Regions from separate parts of the Bradyrhizobium zaerense genome, predicted to be linked through region 2. Evidence: predicted binding sites of a transcription regulator. Region 2 holds the regulator's gene; each other region holds the start of a gene.
What was found. Region 2 encodes HrcA, which represses chaperone genes, less so after heat shock. Its sites were predicted from a motif close to GTTAGCACTCNCNNNNNGNGAGTGCTAAC; they were not measured.
Positions count from the first base shown of each region.

Region 1: groES (co-chaperone GroES) is a predicted target of HrcA. The motif match lies at 3,093-3,121, and genes of this name have one in related genera.
Region 3: AB8Z38_RS01900 (co-chaperone GroES) is a predicted target of HrcA. The motif match lies at 5,113-5,141, and genes of this name have one in related genera.

Region 1 is NZ_CP165734.1:5,874,847-5,884,857, forward strand. Features, by position in the region: gene AB8Z38_RS28145 (hypothetical protein) at 1-696, opposite strand, end outside; gene groL (chaperonin GroEL) at 908-2,539, opposite strand; gene groES (co-chaperone GroES) at 2,701-2,997, opposite strand; gene AB8Z38_RS28160 (hypothetical protein) at 3,317-3,838, shown strand; gene AB8Z38_RS28165 (protein phosphatase CheZ) at 4,091-4,870, opposite strand; gene AB8Z38_RS28170 (L,D-transpeptidase) at 5,185-5,985, shown strand; gene AB8Z38_RS28175 (DUF2076 domain-containing protein) at 6,217-7,038, opposite strand; gene AB8Z38_RS28180 (ChbG/HpnK family deacetylase) at 7,164-8,009, opposite strand; gene AB8Z38_RS28185 (glycosyltransferase family 2 protein) at 8,006-9,052, opposite strand; gene hisG (ATP phosphoribosyltransferase) at 9,152-10,011, opposite strand, start outside.
Region 2 is NZ_CP165734.1:4,898,329-4,908,339, reverse strand. Features, by position in the region: gene pncA (bifunctional nicotinamidase/pyrazinamidase) at 88-810, shown strand; gene grpE (nucleotide exchange factor GrpE) at 959-1,576, opposite strand; gene hrcA (heat-inducible transcriptional repressor HrcA) at 1,675-2,763, opposite strand; gene rph (ribonuclease PH) at 2,956-3,669, shown strand; gene rdgB (RdgB/HAM1 family non-canonical purine NTP pyrophosphatase) at 3,681-4,316, shown strand; gene hemW (radical SAM family heme chaperone HemW) at 4,303-5,457, shown strand; gene AB8Z38_RS23685 (penicillin-binding protein activator) at 5,608-6,858, opposite strand; gene rsmI (16S rRNA (cytidine(1402)-2'-O)-methyltransferase) at 7,216-8,166, shown strand; gene AB8Z38_RS23675 (YraN family protein) at 8,153-8,560, shown strand; gene gshB (glutathione synthase) at 8,571-9,515, shown strand; gene cpaB (Flp pilus assembly protein CpaB) at 9,963-10,011, shown strand, end outside.
Region 3 is NZ_CP165734.1:391,682-401,692, reverse strand. Features, by position in the region: gene AB8Z38_RS01925 (helix-turn-helix domain-containing protein) at 1-846, opposite strand, end outside; gene AB8Z38_RS01920 (MFS transporter) at 1,050-2,300, opposite strand; gene AB8Z38_RS01915 (NupC/NupG family nucleoside CNT transporter) at 2,445-3,695, shown strand; gene AB8Z38_RS01910 (cupin domain-containing protein) at 3,822-4,349, opposite strand; gene AB8Z38_RS01905 (usg protein) at 4,513-4,800, opposite strand; gene AB8Z38_RS01900 (co-chaperone GroES) at 5,184-5,498, shown strand; gene groL (chaperonin GroEL) at 5,541-7,181, shown strand; partial or broken gene lepB (signal peptidase I) at 7,293-7,601, opposite strand; gene AB8Z38_RS01885 (LysR family transcriptional regulator) at 7,676-8,515, opposite strand; gene AB8Z38_RS01880 (glutathione binding-like protein) at 8,677-9,303, shown strand; gene AB8Z38_RS01875 (tlde1 domain-containing protein) at 9,311-10,011, opposite strand, start outside.

The DNA.
Region 1 (10,011 bases), 980 kb from region 2:
TGCGGCGGCGCGCTCCGGATCGACCGACATGTTGATGGTCTGCTCGCCGGCGCGCAGCGCGTCGCAGCCGACGGTGAGGCTCGCCAGCGTCACCTCGACATCCTGGCCTTTGAGGCTCTTCAGAAAGTCGGTCGCCGCGTCCAGCTTGACCTTGACCGCGATTGCTTCCGGCGAGACTTCGGTAAAATCCTTGGGCTGCGGCGTGATGCCGTCGTCGGTGGTCTGGTTGTCGAGGAATTCCTTCTCGCTGAGATCGGAATTGTCCGGCGAGGTCACCTCGGTCACGCTCTGGCCGATGCCGATCTGGCCACGGAATTCGAAGGTGTCGCCGGTCGGTTTGCGCGAGAGCTTGACGGTGACCGGCGCCTTCTCGCCGAGGCTCTGCGTCGTGCCGGTCAGCGTCTGGCCGGCAACCTGGAGGTTGATGACGAAGCGGTCCTTGCGGTCGGAATTCTTTGCGACGGGGTAGCAGACGTCCAGCACGGCCGCCGTCACCGTTTTGCCCGAGCGCGTTTCCTTCAGGATCACGTCGGCATTGCCGTCCATCAATCCGTCGATCGAGGTGAAATAGCGCGTCTCCGTGCCGCCGGGCGCCGCCGCCTTCGGTGAAAGCTTCATCTGGGCGGAGGCGGAATGCGGCGAACCCGCAAGCAGAGCGGCCAAAAGAATTGTCGGGCAAACCAGCAGCGCGCGCATCGACGTCGTCCTCGAGCAATGGAGCATGATCTGGACCCGGAGGGCCGCGTTAGCGAAAAGTGTGAAGCGGTTTTCCGAAAACATCATGCTCGAACATAGAATCGGCGCCACCGTAATGGGTTTTGGCCGCCGGTTGAAGCTTGGGCCATGGTCGGCAAAAAAGAAGGCCGCCCGGAGGCGGCCTTCGCAACATTGCAATGGAACGGACGGCCTAGAAGCCGCCCATGCCGCCGCCGGCCGGCATCGCCGGGGCCGCTTCCTTCTTGGGCATCTCGGCGACCATGGCCTCGGTGGTCACCAGCAAGCCGGCGATCGAGGCGGCGTCCTGGAGCGCGGTGCGCACCACCTTGGCGGGGTCGATGATGCCCTTCTCGACCATGTCGACATAGGCTTCGTTCTGGGCGTCGAAGCCGAAGGTCTCGGACTTGTTCTCCAGGATCTTGCCGACGACGATGGAGCCTTCGAGCCCCGCGTTCTCGGAGATCTGGCGGACCGGGGCTTCCAGTGCCTTCAGCACGATGTTGATGCCGGCCTGGACGTCGGCATTGGGGTTGGTGAGACGGCCGACCGCCTTCTTGGCGCGCAGCAGCGCGACACCGCCGCCGGGGACGATGCCTTCCTGCACCGCGGCGCGGGTGGCGTTGAGCGCGTCCTCGACGCGGTCCTTCTTTTCCTTGACCTCGATCTCGGTCGCGCCGCCGACGCGGATCACCGCGACGCCGCCGGCGAGCTTGGCCAGCCGCTCCTGGAGCTTCTCGCGGTCGTAATCCGAGGTGGTCTCCTCGATCTGCGCCTTGATCTGGCCGACCCGCGCCTCGATCTCCGGCTTCTTGCCGGCGCCCTTGACGATGGTGGTGTTCTCCTTGTCGATCACCACCTTGCCGGCACGTCCCAGCATCTTCACCGTGACGTTCTCGAGCTTCATGCCGAGGTCTTCGGAGATGAGCTGGCCGCCGGTGAGGATCGCGAGGTCCTCCAGCATGGCCTTGCGGCGATCGCCGAAGCCCGGCGCCTTGACGGCGGCGACCTTGAGGCCGCCACGCAGGCGGTTGACGACCAGGGTGGCCAGCGCCTCGCCCTCGACGTCCTCGGCGATGATGACGAGCGGCTTGCCCGACTGCACCACGGCTTCCAGCACCGGCAGCATGGCCTGCAGGCCGGAGAGCTTCTTCTCGTGCAGGAGGATGTAGGCGTCCTCGAGCTCGGCGGTCATCTTCTCGGCGTTGGTGACGAAGTAGGGGCTGAGATAGCCGCGGTCGAACTTCATGCCCTCGACGATGTCGACTTCGGTATCGAGCGACTTGTTCTCCTCGACGGTGATGACGCCCTCGTTCCCGACCTTCTGCATCGCCTGGGCGATCATCTTGCCGATGGCGCTGTCGCCGTTGGCCGAGATGGTGCCGACCTGGGCGACTTCGGAGGAGGCGGCGACCGGCTTGGCACGCTTCTCGATGTCCTTGATCACGGCTGCGACCGCGATGTCGATGCCGCGCTTGAGGTCCATCGGGTTCATGCCGGCGGCGACCGACTTGGCGCCTTCGCGCACGATGGCCTGGGCCAGCACGGTCGCGGTGGTGGTGCCGTCGCCGGCGAGGTCGTTGGTCTTGGAAGCGACCTCACGGACCATCTGGGCGCCCATGTTCTCGAACTTGTCCTCGAGCTCGATCTCCTTGGCGACGGTGACGCCGTCCTTGGTGATGCGGGGCGCGCCGAACGACTTCTCGATGAGGACGTTGCGGCCCTTCGGGCCGAGCGTCACCTTGACGGCGTTGGCGAGAATATCGACGCCGCGCAGCATGCGATCGCGCGCGTCTCCGGAAAACTTGACGTCCTTGGCAGCCATGATCTGCAATCCCTGTTATTCGTGATGTGTCTTGTTTGGTGATGTGTCTTGTGTGCTCGTCGCATCAATTCCGGGATCCGTGGGTCGAACCCGGCGGAACGATGCATGCCCGGATCTGACGATCCGGGCATGGTATTCAGCGGCCGTTCAGGGCTCTGGCCTTAGGCCATCACGCCCATGATGTCCGACTCTTTCATGATCAGGAGATCTTCGTTGTCGATCTTGACCTCGGTGCCCGACCATTTGCCGAACAGCACGCGGTCGCCGACCTTGAGGTCGATCGGGATCAGCTTGCCGGCCTCGTCGCGCCCGCCGGGACCGACGGCGATGACTTCGCCCTGGGACGGCTTCTCCTTGGCGGTGTCGGGAATGATGATGCCGCCCTTGGTCTTTGCCTCGGCATCGATACGTTTGACCACGACACGGTCATGCAGTGGACGAAATTTGGACTTAGCCATGACGTTTCCCTTTGGAGGCTCGGTTTTCCGAAAGCAGCGGAAGTGGGTGAGGGCAGCGCTGCCATCCACCCTCTTCCCGAGGATCGAACGGCGCGCTTAGCAATCGGTGTTTCCGAGTGCTAATAGTACGCCCGGGAATATGGCTTGGCTGCGATCCTGTCAAGCAAAGGTGGTTAAGCGATTGGTGAGGCGGATATAGGATGGTGAGTTCGGAAGCTCGATTCCGGTGCGGGCGTATATCAGGACGTCATTGCTCCGGCAGCATTTTTGCGCTTGGCTGCGGGAGGGGTGCGGCCGTGGTCTTGTTTGGGGGGAAGCGATGATCAGTTCAGCACATGCGCGCACGGTTGCCCATCTGGCGGCGGCCTCTTGCCTGGCGCTGCTGCTTGGCGCCTGCGGCGGCGGCATGAGCCTGCCGTCCTTCTCGTCGTCGCAGCCGGCGCCCGAGTCCGAGCCCGGCCAGGCGCCGGAAATGCCGGCGTCCATCCGTGCCGACGAGATCGTCGGCCGCTGGGGTCTGGCCTCGTTCCAGAACCCGGCCGATCGCGCCCGCACCGAGGCGGCTGCGCGGGCCCAGTGCAAGAATCCCTACGTGATCGGCGCCGGCACCTCCGGCGGCGTGGTCATGCATCTGGCCGACCAGGCGACCCCGCAGGAACTGCGGCTGAAGGGCTCGCCAGGCGGCAAGAACTATATCGGCCCGCCCGGCCCGACACCCGGCGAGCAGGACCGCGAGATCGTCTCCTTCGACGGCCGCGTCATGATCACCCGCTTCGTCGACAAGGACGCCGCCACCCGCTACGGCAACATGGTCTACGTCCGCTGCGCACCAAGGGCGTAAGGCGGACCGCGCTGCTTCTTTCCCTCTCCCCTTCTTGTGGGAGAGGGTGGATCGCCGCGTAGCGCGGCGAGACGGGTGAGGGGTTTCTCTCCCCGCGTTAAACTCTCACTTTCGAGTTTGCTGAAACAACCCCTCATCCGGCGCTTCGCGCCACCTTCTCCCACAGGGCGAGAAGGGAAGCAGCTGTGCAAGACAATAAACAAAAAACGCCGGCTTGCGCCGGCGTTTTGTTTTTCTCTATGCAACACGTGCTCAGTCGAACAGCGCGTCGATGTCGTCCTGCGAGGCGTGGCCGACGTCGCCGGCGAGCTTCGGGCCGTTGAGGAGCTTTTCGTCGTCGCTGCGGCTGTCGGCCTGCGGCACCACGTGGGACTTGATGGCGTCGACGCCGCCCCAGATCTCCATCATCGCGTTGATGTGCTGCTCGATGAATTTCATCGTGCCCATGACCTTGCTGATGCGCTGGCCAGTCAAGTCCTGGAAGTTGCAGGCCTCGAAGATCGAGATGACGCGTTCCTGGATGTCGTCAGCGAGCCGCTTCTGCTGGTCGGCCGATTGCACCTTGGTCATCGCGCTGGCCGCCTGGTCGATCGACTCCGCGGCTTCGAGGATCTGCTGGGTGGCCTGCTCGGTACCACCGACCACGGCGCCGAGCTCGCCATTGACCTTGGCCATTTCGCCGCCGTCGAAGCTCTTGCCGTGCAGGGTCGCGATTTCGCGCTTGGTGCGGTCGATGGCGTCATGGATCAGGTCGAGCTCGACCTTCAGCTTCTCGCACTGTTCGATCTGGGCCCGGTACGTCTCGAGCTTGACGCGGGCGTCTGAGAGCTCCTGCTCCGTCGTGGCGTCGATCACCGCCATGGCTGCGCTGCCGGACAAGGGCACGCTGCCCTTGGCCATCTGTGCGCGGATCGCACGCAGCTCGGCCATGATCTCGCTATGCATCGGGCCTGCCTCTTCGGTTTCGTCAAGAATTGGCATTTCGCCACCGACGATATCTTCGACACGAAAACGTTTGCGGTGAATTGCCATCAGGATACTCCCCCCACCTCACTCACGCGTCTTTTTAGGCAGAACCGATTTAACACGAAGTTCACAGCCGGAACTGTTGTGCGGCGGTGCGCGACGGCGTGAAAACCGGCGATTAACCATGCACTTGCGGTGTTCACCGAAAATAAACGCTGATCGCCAAATTGCCCTTCGCCTGACGAGATGGTGAATCGAAACGCGGCTTCCGTTTACCAAACAAAACGGCTTTTGCTCTTTATTGACCACGTCGAGGACGCGGATCAGCCAGACGCGTTCGACGGCGAATGCAACTAGACGAAACAGTACAGAGTACGTCGATGTTCAAGAAAATGTCTGTCGCGCTGCTTGGCAGCGCTTGCACCTTCGTTGCCGGCGCGACCAATGCCAGCGCCTTCGACAATAGCGTGCCGAACGATCCGCCGGTGGTGCTCTACCAGCCGCAGGTGCAGCCGGCGCCGGTGCGCGTCGCCTCCAATGCGAACATGGGCGGAGGCTTCATCGAGTTCCTCTTCGGCGATGGGCCCGGCCGCGGTCCCGCCTATGCACCGCAGCAGCCGATGTATCAGCAGCAGCCCGGTTACAACGACCCGCGCCGTCTGCCGCCGATGGGCGAGCCGCAGATGCAGGGCGCAGCCGTGCAGCAGGAGAGCGTCGATGCCCGGCAGCGCCAGTTTGATCCGAGGTTCGAAAAACAACTTGTTGACTATAGCGGCAAGGAAAGCGCCGGCACCCTGGTGGTCGATACGCCGAACAAATTCCTCTATCTCGTCGAGAGCAACGGCAAGGCCATGCGCTACGGCATCGGCGTCGGTCGCCCCGGCTTCACCTGGTCCGGCGTGAAGTCGATCACGGCCAAGCGCGAATGGCCGGATTGGACGCCGCCCGCTGAAATGATCGCACGCCGTCCCGATTTGCCGCGGCACATGGAGGGCGGCCCGGAAAATCCGCTCGGCGCGCGCGCGATGTATCTTGGCTCGACGCTCTACCGCATCCACGGCTCCAACGAGCCCTGGACCATCGGTACCAACGTCTCCTCCGGCTGCATCCGCATGCGCAACGAGGACGTCATCGACCTCTACGGCCGCGTCAACGTCGGCACCAAGGTCGTGGTGATGTGAGGTTTGTTCCCTCTCCCCTTGTGTTGTGGGAGAGGGTGGATCGCCGCGTAAGCGGCGAGACGGGTGAGGGTTCTCTCCGCAATCACTTCTCTCGCAAGTCAATTCGCGGAGAGAACCCCTCATCCGGCGCTTCGCGCCACCTTCTCCCACAAGGGGAGAAGGAAGTTCTGAGCAAGACCTGCAAAATCGAAACGGCCGCCTATTCGGCGGCCGCTTTGGCGGGCAGGCAACTCACGCGTAATCGCTGCCGCCGTCGTCGCCGCCGCCGAAATCGCCGTCGTCGGCCAGGTCGAAATTGCCGTCGTCATTGTCGTTCTGATTGTTGTCGTTCTGGTCGTCGTTGTTCGTCTGATCCGCGAAGCTCTGGCGCTGCTCGCCGCGATCACGGCTCGAGCCGATATCGTTGAGCCCGGCATCGCGGGCGAGCGAGCCGCCGGACTGGTCGCTGCCGCCCCATGGGCTGCCACCGCGGTCTCCAAACGCGCTGCTGTCGCCAAAAGCCTGGTGCGATCCGCCGCCCATCATGCCGCGGAAGCTCGAGAGCAGCAGCGAGCCGCCGACAACGCCTGCGGCGGCCGCTGCGGCCGTCCCCAGGAACGAGCCGCCGCCTCCGCCGACCGGTGGGGCGCCATAGCCTTGGCCGTAGCCCTGACCGGGAGCCTGTCCGTAAGACGGCTGGCCATAACCAGGCTGTGCCTGCTGCATCGCCCCGCCGCTATTCCACACCGGCCGCTGGTCGCGCGGCGGCACGTTCGGAACCGAGCTGCGCGAGGTGCCTGCGCCGAACAACGTCTCGCGCATCGTATCCAGGAAGCCGCCGGACTGCGCCTGCTCGGGCGCATGTCCCGCCTCCAGCTCCTGGATGCGGGCATGGGCGCGCTTCAGCGCCTCATCCTGCAACAGCACGGTTTGCACCAGCGCATAGACCGCGCCGGGTGCCTTGCGTAAGCCGTCGGAGATCGCGGCGATCGCGTCGGGATCGCGCGGTGCATTTTCCAGTTTCGAAAGCCGGTCGAAAAGCTCGTCGACGAGTTGGCGTTCCTGCGGCGTCATGGTGTATCTCCCTCGCGCGAAACAAGCGTGACCGAGATGTAGGGTTCCATTGTGGCCCCAACAGTGGCGGCCGGATTAAATTTCGGTATGCGACAAGCTGCCCCGCAGGCCAGCTTTCGCCGGTTTCATCCCAGTGTCACATTGCTGGCCGCGAGCAGGTCCGCGAATGCGTCGCTCTTGAGATAGGCATGCTCACGTTCCCGGACGTCGGTCATCGGGTCGCGGCCGGTGAGGATGTCGTCGACGAAACCGGGATGGCACATCACGAGGCCACCCTCGGGGAGGCCTTCCAGGAACTGCCGCATCAGTGCGCCGAAATCGGCCGCGCGGGTGAAGTCATAGGCGCCGGCAAATCCCAGATTGAAGCTGAGGCCTGCCTCGCCGGCGCGGCGGCGGAATTGCGCGCTGAGGATATCGAGCACCAGCGCTTTCGGCGAGCTGAGCCGCTGCGCCAGCGGCAGGTCGCGCCCGCCCTGGCGCACCCAAGCGCCCGGCGCGGCTTCGCTGACGGCATCAATGAAGCCGTCGCGCACCTGCGGAAACAGCTGCACATGCTGGTGGCCGTCGACGAAATCCGGCGCGCGGCCGAACGCTTCCGCGAAGGCCGCCGATTGCGCCTTCACCTCGTTGCGGAAGAACTCGCGGTCGAGACGCCGCATCACGCCCGCGCGCAGGAGCTTGGGGAAAGCCAGGAACATGTCGCCGTCGAGCGGGCGGAAATGCATGGTCAGCGGCCGGAATGGCGCCGACAGCGTCACATGCAATCCGATCGCGCAACGCGGGCTCGCCTTCGCCGCGGCCTGGAGCGCATCGATCTCGCGGCGCTCGATCGCGGCACCGACCATCATCACCGACGTCGCATTGAGGCGGCCGCGCTCGATCAGGTCGCGGATGGCGCGGTTGACGCCCGGGCTGATGCCGTAGTCGTCGGCGCAGAGCCAGATCCGCCGCGGCGTCGCGGCCGGGCTCATTCGGCCGCCGTCCTGCTCGACGCGTCGTCGGCTTTGCCGGCCTCAAAATGCTTTTCGCTGTGTTCGGCCACGAAGTAGATCGGGCGCGCCTTCAATTCGGAGAGGATCTTTCCGATGTATTCGCCGACGATGCCGATCATGATCAGTTGCACGCCGCCGATCGTCATCAGGCCGATCACGAGCGAGGGATAGCCGGGCACCTGCTTGCCGGTGGTCAGGACCTCCCACAGGATCGACAGGCCGAACAGGAAGGCGCCCCCGGCCAGGATGACGCCGAGCAGGCTGGCGAAGCGCAGCGGCGCCACCGAGAACGACGTCACGCCCTCGATCGACAGACCAAGCAGGCGCGCGGCGCTGAAGGTTGTCACACCATGGATGCGGGGCGCCGGCTCGTAATCGACCCGGATCTGGCGGAAGCCGATCCAGCTTGCGAGACCCTTGAAGAAGCGGTTGCGCTCCGGCAGCTGCCGGAGTGCCGCCACCGCGCGCGGCGACAGCAGGCGGAAGTCGCCGGCGTCTTCGGGGATCTTCTGCCGGGCGCCCCAATTGATCAGCGCGTAGAAGCCGTGCACGGCGAGCCGGCGCAGGAACGGCTCATTGTCGCGATGCGCCTTGGCGGTGTAGACGACATCATAGCCGTCCTCGATCCAGTGCCGCACCAGCTGCTCGACCATGGCGGGCGGATGCTGGCCGTCGCCGTCCATGAACATGACGGCGCCGAGGCGGGCGTGGTCGAGCCCGGCCATCAGCGCGGCCTCCTTGCCGAAATTGCGTGACAGCGAGACCACCTGGACGTCGACCGTATCGGCCGGCAGGCTGCGTGCGATCGACAGCGACGCGTCCACGCTGCCGTCGTCGACATAAACGACCTCACAGGCGAGGCGATAGCGCTGCCGCAAGGTTTTGGCGAGATCGCAGATGCGCTGGTGCAGGGACACCAGGCCCGCCGCCTCGTTGTAGACGGGGACGACGATCGACAATCCCTTCGCGGCGGCACTGGCCGCGCTGGTCGTCAGGCCGGAAACGTCAGAGCCCAGCGTCATCGATCAAGGTTCCAGAGGCGTTCGAGTCGTCTTGCAAGTCGTCTCAACAGCATATGGTAGCTGCCGTTTCCTGTCGCCATGCTGAACGGACCTGGAGGTTCACTGCCGCAGGAAGGCGTCGAGCCTGGCGAAGAGCGGGTTCTCACGGTCGAACACATAGTCGAGCGAGACCACCGAGACGGTCTCGGCGCCATGCTCGCGCAGGAAGCTTGCCAGCGCGTAGAGCTGTCCCGGTGGGCAGTGCAGCGTCAGCATGCCCGACGAGGTCGGTCCGCCAAACGGGGTCTCGACGCCGAAGCGGCTGTGGGCCTCGGTGAGCAGGGCATCGTCGCACTGCCGGAAGCGGGTGCGGACCTCGCGGTATTTGTTGGCCCGCGCCCGTGCCGCGATGTGATCGAGAATGACGCGCGCCGTCTCGCGGGCCTGAGGCGACCAGTCGGCATGTTTCGAGGCGACCAGATTGGCCTGGCTGCGCAGGATCATGCCGTCGTCGAGCACCCGCAGGCCATTGGCGGCGAGCGTCGCGCCGGTGGTGGTGATGTCGACGATCAGCTCGGCGGCCCCGGCCGCCGGCGCGCCTTCGGTCGCGCCGGTGCTTTCGACAATGCGATAGTCGACGATGCCGTGGTTCGAGAAGAACGCGCGGGTGAGGTTGATGAACTTGGTCGCGACCCGCATCCGCATGTGATGCTGCTCGCGGAAGCCGGTGGTGACATCGTCGAGGTCGGCCATGGAGCGGACGTCGATCCAGGCCTGCGGCACGGCGACGACCACGTCGGCATAGCCGAAGCCCAATCCCTCGATCAGGGACACGCGCTCGTCGGCATCCGCGATGGTCTCGCGTACCAAATCTTCGCCGGTAACGCCGAGATGTGCCACCCCGCGCGACAGTTGCGAGGCAATTTCGCTCGCCGAGAGGTAGGCGACCTCGACATTATCGAGCCCCACGATCGTGCCGC
Region 2 (10,011 bases):
CAGACCCGGCCGTATTTTCGGGCTTTTGTTTGTACACGAACGGAACTAGGCTTCTCTCCGTTGGATCATCCTGGAGGGAGACGAACCATGCTGGATCGGCGACAAGTCTTGGCGGTGCTCGGGACGACTGTACTCGCGAGCGTCGCTCCAACCGCGCTTTTTGCAGCGGCCTCAATCAAGCCGGACGACACGTCCGCGCTGCTCGTAATCGACGTGCAAAACTGCTTCCTTCCGGGCGGCAGCCTCGCGGTGAAGGAAGGCGAGCAGGTGGTGCCGGTCATCAACAAGGTGGCCAAGGGATTCGCAAACGTGGTGATGACGCAGGACTGGCATACGCCCGGCCACGTCTCGTTTGCATCGGTGCATTCCGGCAAGAAGCCGTTCGAGACCATCGACCTGCCCTACGGCAAGCAGGTGCTATGGCCCGACCATTGCGTGCAGGGCACCGACGGCGCTTCGCTGTCGAAGGATCTCTCGATCCCGCAGGCCGAGCTCATCATCCGCAAAGGCTTTCACAAGGATGTCGACAGCTACTCGGCCTTCCTCGAGGCTGACGGCAAGACCTCGACCGGTCTCGCCGGCTATCTCAAGGCGCGCAAGATCAAGCGGGTCTTCGTCGCGGGGCTGGCGACCGACTTCTGCGTCGCATGGACCGCGCTCGATGCACGCAAGGCGGGCTTCGAGGTCTATGTCGTGGAAGACGGCTGCCGCGGCATCGACAATCAGGGTTCGCTTGCAAAAGCCTGGGCCGATATGGCCAAGGCCGGCGTGAAGCGGATCCAGTCTGCGGATATCGCGGTGAGCGCGTAAAAGGCGCGATCGAACTGCCAAACCCTGATCCTGAGAGCGCGCTTCTTCGCGCGCGTCTCGAAGGATGAAGGCCTCGCTGCTACATCTTGGGCTTCATGGTTCGAGACGCCGCACAAGGGCGCGGCTCCTCACCATGAGGGTCGGAGAGCTAATTGGCCGCGCCGTTCGACTCACTGCTGTTGGCCGCGGGCGCAGCCTTCGCGCCGCCCTTGGCGACGCCGACCAGCGCCGGACGCAGCACGCGCTCGCCGATGGTGTAGCCGGCCTGCATGACCTGCACCACGGTGCCTGCCGGCACCGACGGATCGGGCACTTCGAACATCGCCTGCTGGAAGTTCGGGTCGAACTTCTGGCCCTGCGGATCGAATTTCTTCACGCCGTGCTTTTCCAGCGCGTTGAGCAGCGAGCGCTCGGTGAGCTCGACGCCTTCGATCAGCCCCTTCAGGCCGGCATCGGCATTGGCCCGCGCTTCCACCGGAACGGCATCGAGCGCGCGCTGGAGGTTGTCGGCAATGTCGAGCACGTCACGGGCAAAGCCGGTGATGCCGTAGAGCTTGGAATCGGCGACTTCCTTGCTGGTGCGCTTGCGCAGATTCTCCATCTCGGCCAGCGTCCGCAGCATGCGGTCGCGCGCCTCGGCGGCTTCCTTCTGCAACAGCTCGACCGAACCGGGCTCCGGATCGTCGGGCATGATGTAGGGCTTCGACACCACGGGCTCGCCGGTCGCAGCGGCCGTGTCTTCGGGTTGCCGGTCTCGATCGGTCATCGACTACTTTCTCGAACTCGTCTGACGGGATTTTGCTGGCCCGGATATCGTGCTTCGGACGGGGAAAATCAAGCGCCCGTGATCGGCCCAAAGGCCGGTCAGCCGCCCAGAAGGCGACTGACGATGCGGGCGGCGTAGTCCACGGTCGGGATCACACGGGCATAATTCAGCCGTGTCGGCCCGATCACGCCCAAGACGCCGACGATGTGGCCGGCGGCATCCCGATAGGGCGAGATGATGGTCGAGGAGCCGGACAGGGAGAACAGCTTGTTCTCCGAACCGATGAAAATCCTGACGCCTTCGGCGGTTTCCGCGCGCCCCAACAGGTCGATGACGCCGCGCTTGGTCTCAAGATCGTCGAACAGCAGGCGCACCCGCTCGAGATCCTCCAGCGCATGCAGATCTTCGAGCAAATTGGCGTGCCCGCGGACGATGAGCTGGCGATCCTCGTTCTCGCCGCCGGACCAGCTTGCAATCCCGGCCGAGATCACCTTGTGGGTCAGTTGATCGAGTTCCGCGCGCGCCTCTCCAAGCGCGGTCTCGAGCTCGAGCCGCGCCTCGGCCAGCGTGCGGCCGCGGATACGGGAATTGAGGAAATTGCCGGCCTCGGTCAGCGCCGAGGAAGGAACTCCGAGCGGCAGCGCCAGCACGCGGTTTTCGACCTGGCCGTCCTCGCCGACCAGGATCACCAGCGCCTTTTCCGGTTCCAGGCGGACGAATTCGATGTGCTTCAGCCGCGAATTGGACTTTGGCGTCAGCACCACGGCCGCGGCACGGGTGAGGCCGGACAGCCGTGTCAACGCCTGGTCCAGCGCCGCCTCGACCGATTGCGCCTGGCCGACGGAGGCGAGCTGGCTCTGGATCGACTGCCGCTCGGCCTCGGTGAGGTCCCCGACCTGCATCAGGGCGTCGATGAAAAAGCGCAGACCGAGTTCCGTCGGCAGACGGCCGGCGGAGGTGTGCGGCGCATAGATCAGGCCGAGCTGTTCCAGATCGGCCATGACATTGCGCACCGACGCCGGCGACAGCGGCATGGCGATCAGGCGCGAAATGTTGCGCGAGCCAACCGGCTCACCGGTCGCGAGATAACTCTCGACGATTTGACGAAAGATGTCGCGAGACCGCTCGTTGAGCTGGGCGAGGCCCGCGCGCGGCGCGATCAGATGGATCGGATCGTGATGGGCCACGGCGTAACTCCTCTCGGCTGCTTGTAATTTGTCTATCCGGGAGCGCCCTGACAAGCGGGCTTTTGCGGTTGGTTGAAGGTTGCTCCAAGCTTGCCTCGGGGACCGAAAAGCCCTTGCCGCTCACCCTCACCCCCCTACAAGCACCGCGAACAGCTTAATCCCTGCATCCCTGCGAGTTTTGGAGGATTTCCCATGCGGCCAAGCCGCCGTGCGCCCGATGAATTGCGCCCCGTGACACTGGAGCGCGGCGTGGTCAAATATGCGGAGGGCTCCTGCCTGGTGAAATTCGGCGACACCCATGTGCTGGTCACCGCGACGCTGGAAGAGCGGCTACCACCCTGGCTGAAGGGCCAGGGCCGCGGCTGGGTCACCGCCGAATACGGCATGCTGCCGCGCGCCACGCTGGAACGTACCCGCCGCGAGGCCTCGGCGGGCAAGCAGAGCGGCCGTACCGTGGAAATCCAGCGCCTGATTGGCCGCTCGCTGCGCACCATCGTCGATCTCGAAGCGCTGGGCGAGCGCCAGATCACGGTCGATTGCGACGTGATCCAGGCCGACGGCGGCACCCGCACGGCGTCCATCACCGGCGCCTGGGTCGCACTCGCCGATTGCATCAGCTGGATGAAAACGCGCAACATGATCAAGGCCAACGTGTTGCGTGACAACGTCGCCGCGATCTCCTGCGGCATCTACAAGGGCACGCCGGTGCTGGACCTCGACTATGCCGAGGATTCGGAAGCCGATACCGACGCCAATTTCGTCATGACCGGCGATGGCCGCATCATCGAGGTGCAGGGAACCGCGGAACGCGAGCCGTTCAGCGAAGCCGAGTTCCTGGCGCTGATGGCGCTTGCGCGCAAGGGCGTCGCGCGGCTCGTGGACTTGCAGAAACTCGCGGTGGCGTAGTCAATAGGCCCATGCATCGCCGAATCACCGGAAAGCTCGTCATCGCGACCCACAATCCCGGCAAGCTCGCCGAGATGAAGGAGCTGCTCGCGCCTTACGGCATCGAGGCGGTCTCGGCCGGTGAGCTCGGCCTGGGCGAGCCGGAGGAGACCGGCAAGGATTTCCGCAGCAACGCCGCGATCAAGGCGATCGCGGCGGCGCAGGCGACCAGGCTTCCCGCTTTCGCCGACGATTCCGGCATCGTGGTCGATGCGCTCGACGGCGCGCCCGGCATCTACAGCGCGCGCTGGGCCGGTCCGACCAAGGACTTTGCCGCAGCGATGGCGCAGATCGAACGCCTGCTGCAGGAGCGCGGCGCAACCTTGCCGGAGAAGCGCACGGCGCATTTCGTTTCCGCGCTCTGCGTCGCCTGGCCCGACGATCATCTCGAACAGGTCGAGGCGCGCGTCGACGGCACGCTGGTCTGGCCGCCGCGCGGCACTGCCGGCTTCGGCTACGATCCGATGTTCCTACCCAATGGCCATGATCGCACGTTCGGCGAGATGACCAGCATCGAGAAGCACGGCCTGCCGCCGCTCGGCCTCGGGCTGTCGCATCGGGCGCGCGCGTTCGTGAAACTCGCGGAGATCTGCCTTGAGCCGCGCTAAGGAAGCCTTTGGCGTCTACGTGCACTGGCCGTTCTGCCTGTCGAAGTGTCCCTATTGCGACTTCAACAGCCATGTCCGCCACGCCGCGATCGACGAAGCGCGTTTTGCCGCGGCCTTCGCCCGCGAGATCGCGACCACCGCCGAACGCGCGCCCGGCCGCGAGGTCACCTCCATTTTCCTCGGCGGCGGCACGCCGTCGCTGATGCAGCCCGCGACCGTGGGCGCCGTGCTCGATGCAATCGGCAAGCACTGGCGCGTCACCAACGATGTCGAAGTCACGCTGGAGGCGAACCCGACCAGCGTCGAAGCCACGCGCTTCGCCGGCTATCGCGCGGCCGGCGTCAATCGCGTCTCGCTCGGCGTGCAGGCGCTCGACGACGTGTCGCTGAAAGCGCTGGGCCGGCTGCACAGCGCGCGCGAGGCGCTCGATGCGGTCGCCATCGCGCGCCGCTCGTTCGATCGCTATTCGTTCGACCTGATCTACGCCCGCCCCGACCAGACCCCGGCGATGTGGGCCGATGAACTCCGACACGCGATCGATGAAGCCGCCGAACATCTGTCGCTGTACCAGCTCACGATCGAGGAAGGCACGCCGTTCTTCGGCCTGCACCAGGCCGGCAAGCTGAAGACCCCCGACGAAGCGGTCGCGCGCGCGCTCTACGATGTGACGCAGGAAACCTGCGACAAGCTCGGCCTGCCCGCCTACGAGATTTCAAACCACGCGCGGCGTGGCGCCGAATGCCGGCACAATCTTGTGTACTGGCGCGGCGAGGAATACGCCGGCGTCGGCCCCGGCGCGCATGGAAGACTCGATATCGACGGCGTCAGGCACGCCATCGCCACCGAGAAGGGCCCCGAAGCCTGGCTGATGCGCGTCGAGAGCGACGGGCACGGCGTCGTCACCGACGATCTCCTCAACAGCGAGGAGCGCGCCGACGAATTCCTGCTGATGGGATTGCGTCTCGCCGAGGGCATCGATCCCGAGCGCTACCGCGCCCTCTCCGGCCGCCCGCTCGACCCCAAACGCATCGCGCTGCTGCGCGAGGAGGGCGCGATCACGGTGGATGCGACCGGACGGTTGCGCGTGACCAGCAGCGGGTTTCCGGTGCTGGATGCAGTGGTCGCGGATCTGGCGGCGTAGGTCTTAACCGAATCGGCGGTGCGCTCCCTCGCCCGATTGCGGGAGAGGGTTGGGGAGAGGGTGTCTCCCCAACGGGACAATCCCCAAGCGGAGAAAGCCCTCACCCGGCGCTCCGCGCCGACCTCTCCCGCAAGCGGGAGATGTGAACCATCAAGCCCCAAAACTCTTCGGCGAGCCCGCCACCGCGACACCGCCGCCGGTCGTCACCTTCATCACTGCGAGCCCGCGCTCGTTGGTGCCATCGGCGCGGAAACGGAACAGGCCGTCGATGCCGGCGAAGCCCGAAGGGTTGGTGAGCACGTCGGACGAGAAGCGCGTGGTGCCTTGCGTGCGCGCAAGGGCTGCGACCAACGCGACCGCGTCATAGGCCAGCGTTGCCGTCCGCACCGGGTCGGCGCCGTATTTGGTGCGATAGCGCCCGGAGAACGCGCGGAACCCGGCCGGGTCCGGCGCGGCATAGAGGCCACCCTGGAGCGCGGGGCTGGCATAGACGCGCGGATTGTCCCACAGGCCGGTGCCGAGCAACTGGATGTTGCGCAAATTCGCGCCGGCCGCGGTCATCGCATCGGCCACCGCGACGACAGCATCGCCATCGTCGGCAATGAACAATGCATCCGCGCTGCCGAGTTGCTGCGCCACGGTCCGCGCCGGCGTGGCGCGATCGGCGCCGTATTTCTCGAATGCGACAATGCGCCCGCCGCGGCGCGGCACCGCCGCCTTCACCGCCGCCTCGACCACATTGCCATAGGCATTGTCGGGCACGAGCACGGCGATCGAACGTTTTCCGATGCTGGCGGAGTATTCGACGATGCGGTTGACGTCGGACTCCGGCAGGAAGGAGAGCAGGTAGACGCCGCGGCCGGCAATGCTGGAATCCGTCGAAAACGCCATCACCGGAATGCCGCGCGTGCGCGCGACCTGCGCCACTGCCGGGACCGACTGCGCGAACAGCGGTCCGAGAATGATCTCGGCGCCCTCGTCGACCGCCTGCTGCGCACCGGCCTGCGCGCCCTGCGGGGTGCCATTGTCGTCCTTGATCAGGAGCTGGATGTTGGGATTCTGGAACTCGGCCAGCGCCATCTCGGCGGCGTTGCGCATGGACTGCGCGGCAAGCCCGGCATTGCCGGCCGCCGAGAGCGGCAGGATCACCCCGACCTTCACCCCGCCGGTACCGGCGGTCGTGGCCTGTTGCGGCGGGCCGGCCGGCTGAGCGGGGGCGGAGGGGCTGCTGAATGGGCTTGAGAACTGGCTGAGGCTCTGCTGCACGCCGGCGCAGGCCGACAGCAGCGGTGCGCCCAGCAACAGGCCAAGCGCGCTCCGCCGGGTCGCCCCCGACGATTGGGGACCCGGAACGGGAGACTCCTCCGAACAGGAGGATCTGGGATCACGCGGGCCCGGCATGGCAGCTTCTCTTCCGGCCGGCCGTCGCCGGCCGGTCACAACATTCTTTCCACGACACAAGCCGTGGATTCCGGCATATTGTCGGCAAATAGTTAACTAAAACAAAAGGATAATGCCCCCCTTAACACGACCCCACCGCAACTCCTGGCTAGCTGTCCACCCACCGTCCGTCACCCAGCATCAAGGCGGCATTTCCGCCGCGAATATGGCGCTGGCGCTTCCTCCCTCCGGAATGTGATACCGGATGGATCACATTCCAGTCCTTGCTCGCCCCTCGGCCCAGTATCTTGCCGCGGTGCGATCTTTTTCGGAGGACCGGTTCCCCGCCCTCGGGATCATGCCTAAGTTCGTTTGATTATGCGCGCAAAGCCGGCCCCGATAAATACGTCTGAAGTTACGGAAGCCGCCTCGCGCGGTTTCTCCATCGACGCCCATCGGCTTGCGGCCCCGAAGGCCGCGCCGGGCTTGCACCTGGTTGCGACCCCCATCGGCAATCTCGGCGACATCACGCTGCGGGCGCTCCAGACGCTCGCCGGCGTCGACGTTATCGCCTGCGAGGACACCCGCATCACGCGGCGCCTGACCGAGCGCTACGCCATCACGGCGCAGCTCAAGCAATATCACGAGCACAACGCGGAAGCCGCGCGCCCAAAGATCCTGGAGGCGCTTGCGGCAGGCGGCTCGCTCGCGCTGGTGTCCGACGCCGGCACGCCGCTGATCTCCGATCCCGGCTTCAAGCTGGTGCGCGAGGTCTGCGCCGCCGGCCATGCGGTCTACGCGCTGCCCGGCCCGTCCTCGGTGCTGGCGGCGCTGTCGGTCGCGGCGCTGCCCACCGACCGCTTCTTCTTCGAAGGCTTCCTTCCGCCGAAATCCGCGGCCCGGCGCACCCGACTCACCGAGCTCGCCCGAATCGACGCGACGCTGGTGATGTTCGAATCCGGCAACCGCGTGCAGGACACCCTCGCCGAGCTGGCCGAGATCATGGGTGGTCGCGAAGCCGCGATCTGCCGCGAGCTGACGAAGCTGCACGAGGAGATCTCGCGCGCCACGCTGTCCGAGCTCGCGCGCGAAGCTGCCACTCTGGAGACGCGCGGCGAATTCGTGCTGGTGATCGCTCCGCCCGCAGCCGACGCTGACGTGATGACGCCGGATGCACTCGACGAGCTCCTGCGCGCGCAGCTTGCCGCGCACAGCGTCAAGGATGCGGTCGCCCACGCGCTCGAATTGTCGGGGCGGCCGCGCCGCGAAATCTATGCCCGCGCGCTCGAGCTTGCGAAAGACTTGCGGGGCGGCGATGGCGAAGACTGAGGGCGCGACGCCGGCGGAACCGAAGATCGCCTCGCCCGAGCGCGTCGCCGCATTCCGTACCGGCATCTCCGCGGAGGCCCGCGCCGCAGCCTTCCTGATGGCCAAGGGTTATCGCATCCTGGCAAAACGCTACCGCACGCCGCATGGCGAGATCGACATCGTGGCGCGCCGGCGCAATTTGATCGCATTCGTCGAGGTCAAGGCGCGCGCGACGCTGGATGACGCCGCCTTCGCCGTAACACCGCGCCAGCAGCAGCGGATCATCAATGCCGCGCAGGGCTGGCTTGTGGCGCATCCCGAGCATGCGGAATTCGACCTGCGATTCGACGCCATGCTGATTGCGCCGCGGTCACTTCCACGCCATGTGTTGGCGGCATTCGACGCCTCGACCTGAAAGGCAGACCATGAAACTGAACGTCGCCGTCCAGATGGACCCCATCGCCCGCATCAACATCAAGGGCGATTCCACCTTTGCGCTGCTTCTGGAGGCGCAGAAGCGCGGCCACGGCCTGTCCTATTACACGCCCGACAAGCTCTCGATGGTTGGCGAAGAGATCGTCGCTCCCGTTCAACTGCTGACCGTGCGCGACGAGCCCGGCGATCATTTCACCCTCGGCGAGCCCAAGCGCGAGGCGCTCAACGGCTTCGACGTCGTGCTGCTGCGCCAGGATCCGCCGTTCGACCTCGCCTACATCACCTCGACGCATCTGCTCGAGCGCATCCACCCGAAGACGCTGGTGGTGAACGATCCCGCGTCCGTGCGCAACGCGCCGGAAAAGCTGTTCGTGATGAATTTTCCGCAGCTGATGCCGCCGACCCTGATCTCGCGCGACCTCGACGAGATCAACGCCTTTCGCGACAAGTACGGTGCCGTGGTGATGAAGCCGCTGCACGGCCATGGCGGCGCGGCGGTGTTCCGCGTGATGCCGCAGGACATGAATTTCGGCTCGCTGTTCGACATGTTCTCGGTGACCTTCAAGGAAGCGTGGGTGATCCAGCAGTTCATCCCCGAGGTGAAGCACGGCGACAAGCGCATCATTCTGGTCAATGGCGAGTTCGCCGGTGCGGTGAACCGCGTGCCGGCCGCGGACGACCTCCGCTCCAACATGGTGCGCGGCGGCGCCGCGCACGAGACCGAGCTCACGCCGCGCGAGCGCGAGATCTGCGCCACGGTTGGACCGGCGCTGCGCGAACGCGGCCTGCTGTTCGTCGGCATCGACGTCATCAACGGCAACCTCACCGAGATCAACGTGACATCCCCCACCGGCATCCGCGCCGTTGCCAAACTGGGCGGCCCCGACGTGGCGGCGAAGGTCTGGGACGTGATCGAGCAGAAGCGGACGAAGTAGCGCTCGAGCATCATAGCTTCCCCCCAGTGTCGTCCTGGCGAAAGCCAGGACCCATTAACCCGACTACCGGTTTGACGAAGACCGGCGTGACCACCTCCTCAATAATTCGCAGCGTGGTTATGGGTCCTGGCTTTCGCCAGGACGACACCAGTGAGATGACACCTTGCTTCCGTCTCTCTGCTTAACGACGCCGCTCCGGATAACGCACATCCCTAACCACCCATTCACCATGACGCCGCGCGTCCCCGCGGGCGTCTGTCGCCTTGCGTAAATCTACGGAGCTGCATGCTGCCGAATAACGCGGCATTCACCATCCGGGAAGAACTGGCATCGTGACCGGCCATCACATTCGGCCTCGCAACACCCCTTATACTTTTACTCCCTACTCATCGACACGGGGAAACCCGCCACGTGCGGTTCGAGTGCCCCGCGTAAGAGTAGAGGCGTATGAACACCGCACGCATTGTCGTTCTCGTCATTGCGCTGGGCGCCGGCG
Region 3 (10,011 bases), 3.3 Mb from region 2:
TCGTCTGAAGCGCGAGGGCGGCATGCCCTTCTCGGCCAGGAACTGACGGTTGAAATTGGAAAGATTGTTGAAGCCGACCTGGAAGCAGATGTCGGTGATAGAAGCGTATTCGTCGCTCATCAGGATCTGGCAGGCGAGATTGATGCGGAGCCGCTTGACGTATTGCACAAGTGACATTCCCGTGTGCCGGCGGAACGAACGCGAAAACGCGCTTTGCGACTGACCGGCAATCGCCGCGAGATCGGCTTCGCCGAACGGCTGCGTCAGGTTCTCGCGGATGAAGGCCAGCGCCTTGTTCGTTCCAGCCGACATGTAGCCGGACGGATCGGGCAAATAGTTCGGGCTGGACAGCGGCAGTGCACCGCGGGCGCGGCAGAGCGTTCCCAGGATCATCATGAATAGCTCGATCCGACGCACGCCCTTGGCCGCCACGATCTCCTCCATCAGCGGGGCCAGCTCCTTGCTTGTGCTGCCGGCAAACAGGACACCGCGTCGGGAGAATTCCAGCAGCGCGGCGAGACCCGACAGCTCGGGCATCAGCCTCATCGTGTCGCCGATGAATTCTTCGCTGAACTGGATGATGCGGCCGCGCAGCGGGATCGTCGTTTCCGCCGGCAGATCGCTTACCCAATTGTGCGGCAGGTTAGGTCCAGTGAGCACGAGATTGCCCGGTTCGAACTGGCCGATGAAATCGCCGACAAAATACCGACCGCTGGTCGCCACGACCTGGTGGATCTCATATTCCGGATGAAAATGCCATCTGACGGTGTGGAACGGATATCCGTGCGACCAAGCCTTAAACGACTCGCCGCGCCGTATCTGGACGACTTCCAGGTCTGGTTCCATGCCCGTTCCCTCCTGGCCGGCCCCGGTTTCTAAATATCCGGGCTCGTCCCCGATGGCTGAATTTGCTCAGCTCTCGCTATTGCTCGAAACCTAGCGAGTGGTGGCCGCTGCCGCCACCACGATTCAGATGCCGAACCGATACTCTTTTGACATCTCTGGGCTGGGCGCCGCAATATCGGGCGTCCTCAAGCCTCGTCCGGCCCCTACTCCAGGCTCTCCACCCGTCGCAGGGTCGGGAACAGCTTCATCCACAGCAGCGCCACCGCGACGGTACAGACGCCGCCCAACACCGCGGCCGGCATGGCACCGAGCAGCGCGGCGGCCACTCCGCTTTCGAACTGGCCGAGCTGGTTCGAGGCGTTGATGAAGAGGAAGTTGACCGCGCCGACCCGGCCGCGCATCTCGTCGGGCGTGGCGAGCTGCACCAGCGAGAAGCGGATCACGACGCTGATCGTGTCGGCCGCGCCGAGAACGGCGAGCGACAGCACCGACAGCCACATCCAGGACGACAGCGCGAACACGATGGTGGCGATCCCGAACACGATCACGGCCTGGAACATGCGCATGCCGACATGCCGCGTGATGGCGTGACGCGCCAGCACCATGGTCATCAGCAGCGCGCCGACTGCCGGCGCGGCGCGCAGGATGCCGAGCCCCATCGGGCCGGTCTGGAGGATGTCGCGGGCATAGATCGGCAACAGCGCAGTGACGCCGCCGAACAGCACCGCGAACAAATCGAGCGAGATGGTGCCGAGGATCGCCGGATTGCCGCGGATGAAGCGGACGCCGGCAAAGATGTTGTCGGTGCTATCCTCCTTGGCGACCGCCTGCGGGCGCGGCTGGATGAAGCCGGTCAGGATCATCCCAACAATCCAGAACAGCAGCATCAGGCCATAGGCGAGATGCGGCGCGATTGCGTAGGCAAAGCCGCCGAGCGCGGGACCGGTGATGGTCGCGACCTGCCCCGCGCCGCTCGCGATGGCCGTTGCGCGCTGAAGCGATCCCTGCGGCGCGATCAGCGGCAGCAGCGCCGCGGTGGTCGGGCTTTCGAAGGCACCGGCGATGCCGAGCACGAAGGTCGCGACAAAAATCTGCACCTCGCCGACCGCGCCCAGATAGGTGCTGATGGCGAGATACAGCGCGGTCGCCGCTTCCACCAGCTGGCACAGCTGGACCACGCGCTTGCGCTCGTAGCGATCGGCGGCGTGGCCGGCAACGAACACCAGCAGCGCCGTGGGCAGGAACTGCACAAGGCCGACCATGCCGAGGTCGAAGGCCGAGCCGGTGAGATCGTAGATCTGCCAGCCGATCGCGACCGCCGCGATCTGGCTGGAGAAGCGCGACAGGCTGCGCGAAAGCAGGAAGAACAGGAAGGCGCGGTGGGAGAGGAGCGCGCGGGCGCTGACCGGCTGATTTGCTGAGATCAGCTGCTCTGTCTTTGCCTGTTCGGTCACGCCCGGACGATCCGCCCCTTGATATCGACGCGCCCCGCGTGGCCGACGCGGACCTGCTTGTCAACAGCGGGCGGTTTTGGCGGCCTCCCGGCATTGCCTTTGCAACGCAGGCGCTGCCATAATCATTGCGGGATTGGGGACATCATGCTGCGGCTGCAATCGGCACTCGGCGTTTTCGCATTGCTGCTGATCGCCTTCGCGCTGGCGGAGAATCGCCGCGCCGTCTCGCTGCGCCAGGCGGCGATCGGTCTTGCCATGACCTTCGTCACCGCGATCGTGCTATTGAAGGTGCCCGTCGTCGCGCACGCCTTCGGCGCCATCAACGACGCGGTCAGCGCGATCTCCGCGGCCTCGCGCGCCGGCTCCTCGTTCGTGTTCGGCTATATCGGCGGCGGTACCCTGCCCTTCGAGGTCAAAGTGCCGGGCGCCGACTTCATCCTGGCGTTGCAGGCGCTGCCGATCGTGCTGGTCATGAGCGTGCTGACGACACTGCTGTTCTATTGGCGTGTGCTGCCGCCGATCGTGCGCGGCATGGCGTGGTTATTGGAACGCACGCTCGGGGTCGGCGGCGCGGTGGGGCTGTCGACCGCGGCTAACATCTTTCTCGGTATGGTCGAGGCGCCGCTGTTCGTGCGGCCGTATCTGGCGCAGATGAGCCGAAGCGAATTGTTCCTGGTGATGACGGGCGGCATGGCCGGGATCGCCGGCACCGTGCTGGTGCTCTATGCGACGCTGCTTGCTCATCTGATCCCTGACGCGGCCGCGCATTTCGTCATCGCCTCCGTGCTAGGCGCGCCGGCGGCGATCCTCGTCAGCCTGATCATGGTGCCGGAGACCAGCGACAAGCGCACCGGCGGTGCGCTCGAGGATCCGGAGATGCAAGTCTCCAGCACCATGGATGCGATCGTGAAAGGCACCGGCGCAGGCCTCGAGCTGCTGCTCAACATCGTCGCCATGCTGCTGGTGCTGGTGGCGCTGGTCTATCTCGTCAATGCGATCCTCGGATTGCTGCCGAACATCGGCGGCGGCGCGATCTCGCTGCAACGCCTGCTTGGGCTGGTGATGGCGCCGGTGTGCTGGCTGATGGGACTGCCCTGGGATCAGGCGGTGACGGCGGGAAGCCTGATGGGCACCAAGACCGTCCTCAACGAATTGATCGCCTATGTCGACCTGTCAAAACTTGCGCCGGACGCGCTCGATGCGCGCTCGCGGCTGATCATGCTGTACGCGATGTGCGGCTTCGCCAATTTCGCCAGCCTCGGCATCATGATCGGCGGCCTGGGGGTGATGGCGCCGGAGCGGCGCGAGGAGATCAACGCGCTGGGGCTGAAGTCGATCGTGTCGGGCACGCTGACGACGTGTTTGATGGGGGCGGTGGTGGGGGTGTTGACGTAGGTTTCTCCCCGCCGTCATTCCGGGGCGATGCGCAGCATCGAGCCCGGAATCCATTTCACTTCGCGTGATGCCGCCCGATGGATTCCGGGTTCGCGCCAAGCGGCGCGCCCCGGAATGACAAGGAGGTCACGCCTTCAACTCCACCGTCTTGAACTCCGCCGGCAAAATCACTTCCAGCAGCTCGACGTCATCCGAATAATCCAGGATCATGTGCTTGATCCTCGGCGGCTGGGTCCAGGCACTGCCTTGCCTCATCAGGGTCTCGCCCTCGCCCTCCATGTAGGTCTTCACCCACCCCTTGAGCACGTAGACCATCTGGAAGTCGACGGCATGGAAGTGGAGCTTCGACACTTCCTCCGTATTGCAGGGGCCTTGCAGGCGGATCACGTGCGCTTGCGCCAGACCGTGGGAGGCAGCGGCGATGCCGAGGTCACGGTATTTCGCATAGGCGCGCAGACCGTCGGCCTTGAAGTCTTCCTCGCGGTAATGGCTGATCGCGATCCGCTGCTTCGGGCGCGCAGCTTTTTTCGGAGTGACAGCACGAGCCTTCGCCTTCACCGCCTTGCGCGCCGATGATCGCGCCGCAGCCTTGGCTCCGCTGCGTTTCTTCACCGCGGCTTGCGTTGCGCTACGCGATTTTGCTTTCTTGGCCATGGGCCGCCTCCCGCTTTTGTTGTGGGGGAGACGCTAGCACGGAAACGATTTCGTAGCTTGGGCAAAGCGGAGCGTGCCCACCATTAGCAAAACGCGATCGCGGAGAGATGGTGGGCACGGCGCGCGAAGTGCGCGCCCAGTCGCCCACCTTGCAGGACCTCGCTCAATGCAGCCTGAACACGCCGTCCACGGCGCGCAGTTCGGCCGGCTTGATCAGCTTGGAATGCGCGACGGTCACCGAATGAAGGGGACCATCGAGCTTCTCCTGCCAGAAGGCCAGGAAATCCTTCAGCGCCGGGAATTTCGGAAACATGTCGTAGTTCTGCCAGACATAGGTCTGGAGCAGCGAGGGATGATCCGGCATTCGATAGAGAATTTGCGCCGTCGTCAGCCCATACCCCAGCACTTGCTTGCGGAAATCGTCCGAAACAACCCCAACCCGCGTGACCATGCCAACCTCCTTTGCAGGAGCGCATATTCAGGGGTGGCTCGGTTTCACCGGGAGCCACCCGGTGGAGATGCGCTCACATGAGACAAATGTGACGCAAACTGACAATCCATCTCAAGCCCAAAAGTTTAACAAGCTGTTGAAATTCAATGCGTTAGCAGCAGAAGGGGCACCGTGCTAATACGGTCCCTATAGCCCGGCTCAAGGCTGGTTAACGATGGCAAGGAATTCTGGCAGCCGGCGCTTCCGAGTGCTTATTTTTCTGCTAGAAGCCCTTGCCCCCGCAAAAATCCTGCCCTATTTGAAGCTTGCCTGCGTAGCACTCGCGGGTATCGACTGCTAACACCCCGAAATCATCAACCCGAGCAATTGCTTAGGAGGACTGCATGAAATTCCGTCCGCTTCACGACCGCGTCGTGGTCAAGCGCATCGACGCAGAAGAGAAGACCGCTGGCGGCATCATCATTCCCGACACGGCCAAGGAAAAGCCCTCGCAGGGCGAAATCGTCGCAGTTGGCCCCGGCGGCCGCGACGAAGCCGGCAAGCTGATCGCGATCGACCTCAAGGTCGGCGACCGCGTGCTGTTCGGCAAGTGGTCCGGCACCGAAGTCAAGATTGACGGCCAGGACCTGCTGATCATGAAGGAGAGCGACGTCATGGGCGTTCTCGAAGTCAGCGAGTCCAAGAAGAAGGCGGCCTAAGAGCCTCACCCTCTCCAGTCAAACCCTCAAGGAAAAATTCAGATGGCCTCCAAAGAAGTCAAATTCGGCGTCGATGCACGCGACAAGATGCTGCGCGGCGTCGACATCCTCGCCAACGCCGTCAAGGTGACGCTCGGCCCCAAGGGCCGCAACGTCGTGCTCGACAAGTCGTTCGGCGCTCCCCGCATCACCAAGGACGGCGTCACCGTCGCCAAGGAGATCGAGCTCGACGACAAGTTCGAAAACATGGGCGCGCAGATGGTGCGCGAAGTCGCCTCCAAGTCGGCTGACGCGGCTGGCGACGGCACCACCACCGCAACCGTGCTCGCGGCTGCGATCGTTCGTGAAGGCGCCAAGTCGGTTGCCGCCGGCATGAACCCGATGGACCTCAAGCGTGGTATCGACCTGGCCGTGGAAGCCGTGGTCGCCGACCTCGTCAAGAACTCCAAGAAGGTCACCTCGAACGACGAGATCGCCCAGGTCGGCACCATCTCCGCCAACGGCGATGCCGAAATCGGCAAGTTCCTCTCCGACGCCATGAAGAAGGTCGGCAACGAGGGCGTCATCACAGTTGAGGAAGCCAAGTCGCTCGAGACCGAACTCGACGTCGTCGAAGGCATGCAGTTCGACCGCGGCTACATCTCGCCCTACTTCGTCACCAACGCCGACAAGATGCGCGTTGAAATGGACGACGCCTACATCCTCATCAACGAGAAGAAGCTCTCCTCGCTGAACGAGTTGCTGCCGCTGCTCGAGGCCGTGGTGCAGACCGGCAAGCCGCTGGTGATCGTCGCCGAGGACGTCGAAGGCGAAGCCCTCGCGACCCTGGTCGTGAACCGTCTGCGCGGTGGTCTGAAGGTCGCGGCCGTCAAGGCTCCGGGCTTCGGCGATCGCCGCAAGGCCATGCTGCAGGACATCGCGATCCTGACCGGCGGTCAGGCGATCTCGGAAGATCTCGGCATCAAGCTCGAGAACGTCACGCTCAACATGCTCGGTCGCGCCAAGAAGGTGATGATCGACAAGGAGAACACCACGATCGTCAACGGCGCCGGCAAGAAGGCCGACATCGAAGCGCGCGTGGCCCAGATCAAGGCGCAGATCGAGGAAACCACCTCGGACTACGACCGTGAGAAGCTCCAGGAGCGTCTCGCCAAGCTCGCAGGCGGCGTCGCGGTGATCCGCGTCGGCGGCGCGACCGAGGTCGAGGTGAAGGAGCGCAAGGATCGCGTTGATGACGCGATGCATGCGACCCGCGCGGCGGTCGAGGAAGGCATCGTCCCGGGCGGCGGCGTCGCCCTGCTCCGTGCTTCCGAGCAGCTCAAGGGCCTGCGCACCAAGAACGACGACCAGAAGACCGGCGTCGAGATCGTGCGCAAGGCGCTCTCCGCGCCCGCTCGCCAGATCGCGATCAACGCCGGTGAAGACGGCTCCGTGATCGTCGGCAAGATCCTGGAGAACAAGACCTACGCCTACGGCTTCGACTCCCAGACCGGCGAATATGCCGACCTGGTCAAGAAGGGCATCATCGACCCGACCAAGGTGGTCCGCACCGCGATCCAGAACGCAGCCTCGGTTGCGGCTCTCTTGATCACCACGGAAGCCATGGTCGCCGAATTGCCCAAGAAGGCCGGCGCCGGCCCCGCAATGCCCCCGGGCGGCGGCATGGGCGGCATGGACTTCTAAGTCCAGCCATTCAGGCAAACTCGAGAATGCGAAACCCCGGCAGCGATGCCGGGGTTTTGTTTGGGACACATTCCGCGCGGCGCTACGCGCCGCCCCGGAATGACGAGGCGCCTACTGAATTTTTCCCAGTCGCTTAAAGCGCAACTCGCCGCTGTCGTTCTGCGACCAGAAGATCCGCGTCACCCGGCCGACGAGGTTGTCCATGGGAATGAAGCTCATCGCCGACGTCATGCGGCTGTCGGTGGAGTTGTCGCGGTTGTCGCCGAGCGCGAAGAAGTGACCCGCTGGCACCGTGAAGACGCTGCTGTTGTCGAGGTAACCGCCATCGATGCAGTCGTAAGTCAAATAGCTGGCGCCGTTCGGCAGCGTCTCGCGCCAGCGCTTGATTTTCGCGCCGGCGTCTAACCCGCAGGCGAATCCCGTGCTTCGTCGATTTGGTCGTGCAGCTCTCGGGCTGCGTTCAACCGCACCGAGCCTCCCGATTCCGCAAGCGATCAGTTGCGTGACAGATCCTTGAAGCAGTGGCGGACCCATTCGATCGCAAGGCGAGTCGCCGGATCGCGCTTGAGATGGTTCTGCACCAGGAGCCAGACGTCGCGGCGCTTCGTCAGCAGCGTTGCGCGCAGGCTGCGGTCGGCGAGCAGGTCGGCGCAGCTAAGTTCGGGCAGCACGCCGATCGCCTGATGCGACTGGATCATGGTCCTGACCACGCGGAAATTATCGGTCACGCAGCGCGCGTTCTTCAACCGCCTGGCGCGCAGAAACTGCGCCTCGGGAATGGCGTCGAGTTCATCCGGAAAGACGCAAGCGATCGGCTCGCCGCCCGCGCGGTCGACGGGCTCGAAGAAATACAGCCGCAGATCGGCGAGCTTGGAGATCGTGAAGTCGCCCTTCTCCGGCTTGCGCAGCCGAATCGCGAGATCGGCCTGCCAGCGCGAGAACTTGACGTTGCCGCTGGCGGTGAGGAATTGCAGGGTCAGCCCCGGATTGTCGTGCAGGAAGCCCGGCGCATGCGGCGCCAGCAGCTGCTCGGCCACGGTATTGGTCGAGGCAATGCGGATGCGGCCGACCGGGCCGGGCTGGCTTTCACCGATGCGATCGATCGCCGCGACATGCGCGGCCATCGCGCCGACGTGCTCGAGCACGGCTTCGCAATGCCGCGTCGGCCGGCGCAAGCCGTCAACGGCATCGAACAAGGGCACACCGAGGTCGCGCTGGATGCGCGCGAGCCGGCGGCCAACGGTGGTCTCGTCGATGCGCAGCCGCGCGCTGGCGCCGGCATAGGTGCCCTCGTCCCTCACCGCGGCGATGATGCGCAGATCGTCCCAGTTCATCGTCCGCCCAGCCTAGCAGGCGCCCACCGGTCCTGCAAATTCGCAGCCATACGCTGCCAATAGTCCTGCACAATGGCAGGCCGTGCCCGCGGTAGTCTTGCGGTCGGACCATTTCGCCCTCATCGCGCGCAGTGACGCGCTCGTCTGATCCGGGAGGCCACATGCTGCAACTCTATTTTTCGCCGATGGCCTGCTCGCTCGCCAGCCGCATCGCGCTGATGGAGGCGGGCCTGGAGGCGCGCTATCATCGCGTGAATCTCGTGACCAAGAAGCGCATCGAGGATGATGCCGATTTCCGCGGCATTTCGGCGAAAGGCGCAGTGCCGGTGCTGGTGCTGGAGAATGGCGAGCGGCTGACGGAGAGCGCGGCGGTGCTGCAATATATCGCCGACCTGAGGCCGGAGACGGGGCTAGCCCCGCCTCCCGGCCACGTCGATCGTTACCGGCTCCAGGAATGGCTGAGCTTCATCGGAGCCGAGATCCACAAGGGATTTCTGTTTCCGACCTTCTGGTACAAGGACGAGGCAGCCAAGGCGGCACGCGTGCGGATCGAGGAGAGCGTGGCGTTCGCGGCCGATCATCTGAACAGCCGCACGCATCTGGTCGGGGATCGTTTCACGGTGGCCGATGCCCATCTGACTTGGGCGCTATTGCTGCTTCGCTACGCCCGCGTCGAGATCGACCGCCACCCGTCGCTGGTCAGCTATCTCGAACGCATGCAGGCGAGGCCCGCCGTGCGGGAAGCGATTGCCACCGAAAGCGCGCTTCGGAAGACCGTCGCAGTTTAGGCGCGGATCAATCGATCCGCGCGACCACCGCGAGCCTGCGGATGCCCTTGTTGCGGTAGGCATCGAGGAACGCGTAGTAGTCCTTGAACGACACGCAGCCGTTGGAATCGCCGTTCGGTCCGAGCATGAAGGTGTGCGCGAGCAGGCCGTCGCGGCCGTAGATCGCGCTCTCGCCGCCGATCGGCATCAGCCGCAGCGCGGGCACGCCGTGGAACAGCGCTTCGCGCGGCTTAAGGTCGTAGATGTGAGGCGGGGTCACGCCGCGCATACGGACGCGCGACGAACGGGGATCGTCGAGATTGGAGCCGAGGCCTGAATGCGCTTCGAGCCTGGTCCCGTCGGGCAGATACACCGTCTTGGCGGTGATGTCGTAGACCGCGGTGGAGCGGTCATACGGCGCCGAACCGCCCAGCATCGGGTTCTGTTCCTTCGGCGCGATGCTCGCGGTGACGCTGGCATCGGCCGACGCATAGGCGAGCAGGCCGCCGGAGGGCTCGCGCTTGCCCCAGAGCTTTTCGACCATCGACTGCCGCGGCCCGGTGATCGACATCACCGCAGCCTTGGCGCGATCGGCAAAGGATTTTGGCTTCGGCGCGGGCGCCGGCACGATCTCGGCCGGATCGGCCGAAGCAAGCTGCACCGGGGCATCGGCACGCTTGGGCTTGGCGGCATCCGCGAGCTTTTCAGCAACCTTGGACGGGTTCAGCG